DNA from 2 places in the Pseudomonas bijieensis genome. Region 2 is predicted to be linked to the other one. Evidence: predicted binding sites of a transcription regulator. Region 2 holds the regulator's gene; the other holds the start of a gene.
What was found. Region 2 encodes sigma-54, which starts transcription at its own class of promoters, with help from an activator protein. Its sites were predicted from a motif close to ANTGGCATNNANNTTGCTNT; they were not measured.
Positions count from the first base shown of each region.

Region 1 (4,344 bases), 640 kb from region 2:
CAACGGTGTCCGGGTGGCACAGGGTGTCGGAGATGAACAGCGAGTCCATGCCGCTGATGCAGACGATGTCGCCGGCAGCCGCTTCTTCAACGTCTACACGGTGCAGACCGTGGTGACCCATCAGCTTCAGGATACGACCATTGCGGCGCTTGCCGTCGGCACCGATAGCCACGACCGGGGTGTTCGGCTTGACGCGACCACGAGCGATACGGCCAACACCGATAACACCCAGGAAGCTGTTGTAGTCCAGTGCCGAGATTTGCATCTGGAACGGACCGTCACGGTCGACTTTCGGTGCGGGTACGTTGTCGACGATCGACTGGTACAGCGGGGTCATGTCTTCAGCCATTTCGGTATGGTCCAGACCGGCAATACCGTTCAGGGCCGAGGCGTAGACGACTTTGAAGTCCAGCTGTTCTTCGGTGGCGCCCAGGTTGTCGAACAGGTCGAAGATCTGGTCCAGGACCCAGTCCGGACGCGCGCCTGGACGGTCAACCTTGTTGATGCACACGATCGGACGCAGGCCGGCCTCGAAAGCCTTCTTGGTCACGAAACGGGTTTGCGGCATAGGGCCGTCCTGGGCGTCGACCAGCAGCAGCACGGAGTCGACCATCGACATCACGCGCTCTACTTCACCACCGAAGTCGGCGTGGCCCGGGGTGTCCACGATGTTGATGTGGTAGCCATTCCAGTTGATGGCGGTGTTTTTCGCCAGGATGGTAATACCGCGCTCTTTTTCCTGGTCGTTGGAGTCCATCACGCGCTCGTCGTTGAGCTCGTTGCGCTCCAGGGTGCCGGATTGACGCAAGAGTTTGTCTACCAGGGTGGTCTTACCATGGTCAACGTGAGCAATGATGGCGATGTTGCGTAGATTTTCGATCACTTGTGTATCTCGATCAGAGGATTCGGTGTGCTGACAGGTCGTGGCAGCGATTTACGTTGAGTCCGACAAAGCCGTTACAGCCTGTCGGCGGCGTCGGGGGGCCGGTGACGCAGGCCACAGGCAAACAGCCCCGGGCACTTAGCTCGGTCGATAAACGCGCACATTGGCATGCCCCTCACTGAGCAAATGGTGGGCATGCAGGCGACTCATCACGCCTTTGTCGCAATACAACAGGTACTGGCGAGTAGGGTCCAGTTCCTTGAAACGCGCGTTCACTGCATAGAACGGCATCGTTTTTACCTCGATGCCGGCGACACTCAGCGGGTCGTCTTCAGCGTCGTCCGGATGACGGATGTCGATGATGATCTGACCGGCCAGCGCTTCGCCGACTTCTTCAATCTGTATGTCCTGGCCCAATTCGTCGATGACGCGATCGATCGGTACCAGCCTGGCGTTTTCGAGCGCCCGCTCGAGTATCGCCATGTCGAATTCTTTCTCTTCGTGCTCGACCCGCCCGCGCTTGGCCGCCGTCTTCGGGTTGACCGAGATGACGCCGCAGTACTCCGGCATGTGTCGGGCAAACTCGGCGGTGCCAATGGCATTGGCCTGGTCGATGATGTCCTGCTTGTGGCTGGCAATCAGCGGCCGCAGGACCAGCTTCTCGGTCACGCAGTCGATCACCGACAGGTTCGGCAACGTCTGGCTCGACACCTGGGAGATCGCCTCGCCGGTCACCAGCGCGTCGATTTGCAGGCGGTCGGCAATTCGTGAAGCGGCGCGCAACATCATACGCTTCAAAATGACGCCCATATGACTGTTATCGACTTTGCCGAGAATCTCGCCCAGGACTTCCTCGAACGGCACACTCACAAATAACACGCGCTGGGAGCTGCCGTACTTCTTCCAGATGAAGTGCGCCACTTCCATCACGCCCAGTTCATGGGCACGCCCGCCGAGGTTGAAGAAGCAGAAATGGCTCATCAGGCCGCGACGCATGATCTGGTAGGCCGCCACCGTGGAATCGAAACCGCCGGACATCAGCACCAGGGTCTGCTCCAGCGAGCCCAGCGGATAACCGCCGATGCTGTTGTGCTGGCTGTGGATCACGAACAGCCGCTGGTCGCGAATTTCGATGCGCACTTCGATCTGTGGGTCTTTCAACGAAATACCGGCCGCACCGCACTGTCGGCGCAACTGGCTGCCGACGTACTTTTCCACATCCATCGAACTGAATGGGTGCTTGCCGGCACGCTTGCAACGCACCGAAAAGATCTTGCCGGCCAGGGCATCACCATAATGAAGCATGCACTTGGCAAGGATGTCGTCGAAATCCCCCAGCGGGTACTCATCGACTTGCAGGAAATGCGCGATGCCCGGCATGCAGCTCAGGCGCTCGGTCATTTCCTTCAGGACCTTGGGTTCGCTGACACGGGTTTCCAGCTCGAGGTTGTCCCACACGCCGTTCACCACCACGGCCGGGTCCAGGTCTCGGAGCACGGCGCGGATGTTCTTGGCCAACTGGCGGATGAAACGCATCCGTACCGGGCGGCTCTTGATGGTGATCTCGGGGAAGACTTTTACGATTAGTTTCATGAAAACAGCGCGCGAACGGCCAGCCGAAAAAGGGGGGCGCGGATTATAGCGGAAATTGCTCAAGGTTTAACCAGTTAATGTGCAGATCGTTTTGCATGCACCAAAACAGGTCATTATCGATTGACGACGCCACATTGCAGTGCGTTATTGTCTGACAATCCGCGATTAAGGCCCTCAAAAGCGTGGATTTGGTGCAAAAAACCCATGCTGGGGCACTGGCATGCAATTTGCTCCCTTGTGAGGCAGGTTGCCTTGGCAGAGTATTCGCGCCGGCATCACCCATATCTAAGGGCACTCCACTACCCGCCCGAAGCCACCCGGAGGACATATGTCGAAGTCGGTTCAACTCATCAAAGATCATGACGTCAAGTGGATTGATCTGCGCTTCACTGACACCAAAGGTACTCAACATCACGTGACCATGCCGGCCCGTGATGCGCTGGACGACGAATTCTTTGAAATCGGGAAAATGTTCGACGGCTCCTCCATCTCCGGCTGGAAAGGCATCGAAGCCTCCGACATGATCCTGATGCCGGACGACGAAACCGCCGTCCTGGACCCGTTCACCGAAGAGCCGACCCTGATCCTGGTCTGCGACATCATCGAACCTTCGACCATGCAAGGCTATGACCGCGACCCACGCGCCATTGCCCACCGCGCCGAGGAATACCTGAAGTCCACCGGTATCGGCGACACCGCTTTCTTCGGTCCTGAGCCTGAGTTCTTCATCTTCGACTCGGTCAAGTTCAAGTCCGACATCTCCGGCTCCATGTTCAAGATCTTCTCCGAACAAGGTTCGTGGATGTCCGACCAGGACGTGGAAGGCGGTAACAAAGGCCACCGTCCAGGTATCAAGGGCGGCTACTTCCCGGTTCCACCGTTCGACCACGACCACGAGATCCGTACCTCCATGTGCAACGCACTGGAAGAGATGGGCCAGACCGTCGAAGTTCACCACCACGAAGTGGCGACTGCCGGCCAGAACGAAATCGGCGTGAAGTTCAACACGCTGGTCAAGAAGGCTGACGAAGTCCAGACCCTGAAGTACTGCGTGCACAACGTTGCCGATGCCTATGGCCGCACCGCGACCTTCATGCCGAAGCCTCTGTACGGCGACAACGGTTCGGGCATGCACGTTCACATGTCGATCTCCAAGGACGGCAAGAACACCTTCGCAGGCGAAGGCTATGCCGGCCTGTCGGACACCGCCCTGTACTTCATCGGCGGTATCATCAAGCACGGTAAGGCCCTGAACGGCTTCACCAACCCGTCGACCAACTCCTACAAGCGTCTGGTACCAGGCTTCGAAGCCCCGGTCATGCTGGCCTACTCGGCTCGCAACCGCTCCGCCTCGATCCGTATTCCTTACGTGAACAGCCCGAAAGCCCGCCGTATCGAAGCTCGCTTCCCGGATCCGGCTGCCAACCCATACCTGGCCTTCGCTGCACTGATGATGGCCGGCCTGGACGGTATCCAGAACAAGATCCACCCTGGCGATGCCGCCGACAAAAACCTGTATGACCTGCCGCCTGAAGAGGCCAAGGAAATCCCACAGGTTTGCGGTAGCCTGAAAGAAGCCTTGGAAGAGCTGGACAAGGGCCGTGCGTTCCTGACCAAGGGCGGCGTATTCAGCGATGACTTCATCGACGCTTACATCGCACTGAAAAGCGAAGAAGAAATCAAGGTTCGCACCTTCGTACACCCACTGGAATATGAGCTGTACTACAGCTGCTGATCCGGTAAGCGCCGCCACGCACGGCGTGAATTAAAGAGAGGCCTCCTTCGGGAGGCCTTTTTTATGGGCGCAGGTTGCGTGCATGATGCCTCCCCGCCCCCTCCATAGAAGACGAGACTGCCCATGACTTTGC
Region 1 covers NZ_CP048810.1:3,750,144-3,754,487, forward strand. The annotation lists gene typA (translational GTPase TypA) at 1-883, opposite strand, end outside; gene thiI (tRNA uracil 4-sulfurtransferase ThiI) at 1,022-2,476, opposite strand; gene glnA (type I glutamate--ammonia ligase) at 2,805-4,211, shown strand; gene GN234_RS16375 (chorismate mutase) at 4,335-4,344, shown strand, end outside.
Region 1: a site for sigma-54 is predicted at 2,691-2,710, ahead of glnA (type I glutamate--ammonia ligase). Genes of this name have one in related genera too.

Region 2 (4,344 bases):
GTAGTGACCTCGGTGGGCAACCTGGCCTATTTCGAACAGCTGCAAACCGCGGGCGACGCCAAGCCTGTGCAGGGCTACGGGGTAACCATCCAGTACCACGCCTCCCAGGATCGCGTCGTGCTGATCGACCGCGCCAAGGTGGTCGACAAGGACAACAACGTGACCCAAGGCGAGAAGATCGTCTACGACACCAACAAGAAACTCGCCAGCGCCGGTCGCGCCACCGGCAGCAAGGTGACCGAGTCGCGTCCGCGGATCGATATGGTGATCCAGCCGAAAAAGAAAACCGAACAGAAGGCCCAGTAATGGCAACTCTGAAAGCTCAGCACCTGGCCAAGAGCTACAAGAGCCGCCAAGTCGTGCGTGATGTCAGCCTGTCCATCGACAGCGGCCAGATCGTCGGCCTGCTCGGCCCCAACGGCGCAGGCAAGACCACCTGCTTCTACATGATCGTCGGCCTGGTCCAGGCCGATCAGGGCCGCGTGCTGATCGACGACCTGGATGTCAGCCACCAGCCGATGCACGGCCGGGCGAAGGCCGGTATCGGCTACTTGCCGCAAGAAGCGTCGATCTTCCGCAAACTGTCGGTTGCCGACAACATCATGGCGATCCTCGAGACCCGCAAGGAACTCGACAAGGCCGGCCGTCGCCAAGAGCTGGAAAGCCTGTTGCAGGAGTTCCACATCAGCCACATTCGCGACAACCTGGGCATGAGCCTGTCCGGTGGCGAACGGCGTCGCGTGGAAATCGCCCGCGCCCTGGCCACCGCGCCGAAGTTCATACTGCTCGACGAACCGTTCGCCGGCGTGGACCCGATCTCGGTGGGCGACATCAAGCAGATCATCCATCACCTCAAGGCCAAGGGAATCGGCGTGCTGATCACCGACCACAACGTGCGCGAGACGTTGGATATCTGCGAAACCGCCTACATTGTCAATGACGGCCAGCTGATCGCCGAAGGCGATTCCGCAGCCATCCTGGCCAATGACCTGGTCAAGGAAGTATATCTGGGCCACGAGTTCCGCCTGTAAGCACAAGTGTCTGGCGAATCGCTCGAGCGTCGTTTAATTTTATTATGGCGACGCTCTAGGCAAACACTTCAGTTTCAGGCATATAATTTGCTTAAGTTTGGCGCCTCGGCGCCCTGTAGTGGATGGCGCATGTGCGCCGGCGAATAAGGTGTTAAGCCCCTGCCATGAAACCATCGCTAGTCTTGAGAATGGGCCAGCAGCTGACGATGACACCGCAGCTGCAACAGGCCATCCGCCTGCTCCAATTGTCGACCCTGGACCTGCAACAGGAAATCCAGGAGGCCCTGGAGTCCAATCCGATGCTCGAACGCCAGGAAGAAGGCGACGACTTCGACAACACCGATCCGCTGGCCGACAACGTCGAGCAGAAGACCAACACCGAAATCCCGGAACCGTCCTACCAGGAAGCCGCCCCGACGGTGGATAACCTCGAGGATGGCGAATGGAACGAACGCATCCCCAACGAACTACCCGTGGACACGGCCTGGGAAGACGTCTACCAGACCAGCGCCAGCAACCTGCCGAGCAGCGATGACGACGAGTGGGACTTCACCACCCGCACCTCGGCCGGCGAGAGCCTGCAAAGCCACCTGCTGTGGCAACTGAACCTGGCGCCGATGTCCGACACCGATCGCCTGATCGCCGTGACCCTGATCGATTGCATCAACAACCAGGGCTACCTGGACGAGACCCTCGAGGAAATCCTCGAAGCCTTCGACCCCGAGCTCGACATCGAGCTGGACGAGATCGAAGCTGTCCTGCATCGCATCCAGCAGTTCGAGCCAGCCGGCATCGGCGCCCGCAACCTGGGCGAGTGCCTGTTGCTGCAACTGCGCCAGTTGTCCGCCAAGACACCCTGGCTGACCGAAGCCAAGCGACTGGTCACCGATTACATCGACCTGCTGGGTGGCCGCGACTACAGCCAACTGATGCGTCGCATGAAGCTCAAGGAAGATGAGCTGCGCCAGGTCATCGAACTGGTGCAGAGCCTCAACCCACGCCCCGGCTCGCAGATCGAATCCACCGAACCCGAATACGTGGTCCCCGACGTGATCGTGCGCAAGCACAACGATCGCTGGCTGGTGGAGCTCAACCAGGAGTCGGTGCCCAAGCTGCGGGTCAACGCCCAGTACGCCGGATTCGTGAAACGCGCCGACACCAGCGCCGACAACACCTTCATGCGCAACCAGTTGCAGGAAGCGCGCTGGTTCATCAAGAGCCTGCAAAGCCGCAACGAAACCCTGATGAAAGTGGCCACCCAGATCGTCGAGCATCAGCGCGGCTTCCTGGAGTATGGCGACGAAGCGATGAAACCGCTGGTCCTGCATGACATTGCCGAGGCAGTGGGCATGCACGAGTCGACGATTTCCCGGGTAACCACCCAGAAATTCATGCATACCCCTCGGGGCATCTATGAATTGAAATACTTTTTCTCCAGCCACGTCAGCACCTCCGAAGGCGGCGAATGCTCGTCCACGGCCATCCGCGCGATCATCAAAAAACTGGTGGCCGCGGAAAATCAGAAAAAGCCGTTGAGTGACAGCAAGATCGCTGGTTTACTGGAGGCACAAGGCATTCAGGTGGCCCGCCGCACCGTCGCCAAATACCGCGAATCCCTCGGGATCGCGCCTTCGAGCGAACGCAAGCGGTTGATGTAACGGGCCACGCCACAGCGTTCCAGTGGCAGGCATTTCTGCCTGCCGCTTTATGCACTGGCAACGAAGGAGAAGCTGTATGCAAGTCAACATCAGTGGACACCAACTGGAAGTGACCGAACCCCTGCGCACCTACATCGGCGAAAAACTCGACCGATTGGAGAGGCATTTCGACAAGATCACCAACGTGCAGGTCACGATGAACGTCGAGAAGCTGCTGCAGAAAATCGAAGCCACGCTGCATATCCCCGGCGGAGAAGTGGTTGCCAACGCAGAGCACACAGACATGTATGCCGCGATTGACCTGCTGACCGACAAGCTGGATCGCCAACTCAAAAAGCATAAGGAAAAGACCCAGAGCCTCCTCCAGGGCGCAACCGGTCGTTAACCCCCCCAATCCATGATCCGACTAGAATCCATCCTGACCCCCGGCCGTTCCCTGGTGAACGCGCCGGGTGGCAGTAAAAAGAAAGCCCTCGAACAAATTGCCAACCTGATCCACCGCGAAGTGCCGGATCTGGAAATGCAGGACGTCTTCGAGGCCCTGGTTGCCCGTGAAAAACTCGGTTCCACCGGTTTTGGCAACGGTATCGCCATTCCCCACTGCCGCCTCAAGGGTTGTGCCGCACCGATCAGCGCACTGCTGCACCTTGAAGCCGCCATAGATTTCGACGCCATCGACGGCGCCCCGGTCGACCTGCTGTTTGTATTGCTGGTACCGGAAGCGGCGACCGATGCGCACCTCGAGCTGCTGCGCCAGATTGCCAGCATGCTGGACCGCAAGGAAGTGCGCGAAAAACTGCGCAGCGCACCGAGTAACGAAGCTTTGTACCAGGTGGTCCTGGACGAGCAGAACGGTCATTAAAAATGCGCATGATCATCGTCAGTGGCCGCTCCGGCTCCGGTAAAAGCACTGCCCTCAATGTGCTTGAGGACAGCGGCTACTATTGCATCGACAACCTGCCCGCCGGCCTGCTGCCGGAACTGGCCGAGCGCGCCCTGATCCACACCGAGCTGGCGCAGCCGCTGGTGGCGGTGTCCATCGATGCGCGCAACCTGCCAAGCCACCTGTCGCGTTTTCCTGAACTGCTCGAGGAAGTGCGCAGCCGGCATATCCAGTGCGACGTGCTGTACCTGGATGCCGATGAAGAGACACTGCTCAAGCGCTTTTCCGAAACCCGTCGGCGCCATCCGCTGAGCAATGCCAACCGCTCCCTGGCCGAAGCCATCGAGGATGAAAGCCAGCTGTTGGGGCCAATCGCCGACCTGGCGGACCTGAAGGTCAACACCACGCACCTGAACCTGTATCAGTTGCGCGACACGATCAAGCTGCGCCTGCTCAACCAGCCGGAGCCGGGCACGGCGTTCCTGGTGGAGTCGTTCGGCTTCAAGCGTGGCATGCCAGTAGACGCCGACCTGGTATTCGATGTGCGCTGCCTGCCCAACCCTTATTGGAAACCGGAATTGCGCGAGCAGTCCGGGCTCGACCAGCCGGTGATCGACTACCTGGCCGCACAGCCGGATGTCGAGGAAATGTACCAGGACATCTCCAGCTACCTGCTCAAATGGCTGCCCCGCTTTGCCGCGAGCAACCGGGCCTATGTCACGATCGCCATCGGTTGCACCGGCGGCCATCACCGCTCCGTCTACCTGACCGA
Region 2 covers NZ_CP048810.1:3,105,811-3,110,154, forward strand. The annotation lists gene lptA (lipopolysaccharide transport periplasmic protein LptA) at 1-306, shown strand, start outside; gene lptB (LPS export ABC transporter ATP-binding protein) at 306-1,031, shown strand; gene GN234_RS13655 (RNA polymerase factor sigma-54) at 1,196-2,689, shown strand; gene hpf (ribosome hibernation-promoting factor, HPF/YfiA family) at 2,766-3,074, shown strand; gene ptsN (PTS IIA-like nitrogen regulatory protein PtsN) at 3,087-3,551, shown strand; gene rapZ (RNase adapter RapZ) at 3,554-4,344, shown strand, end outside.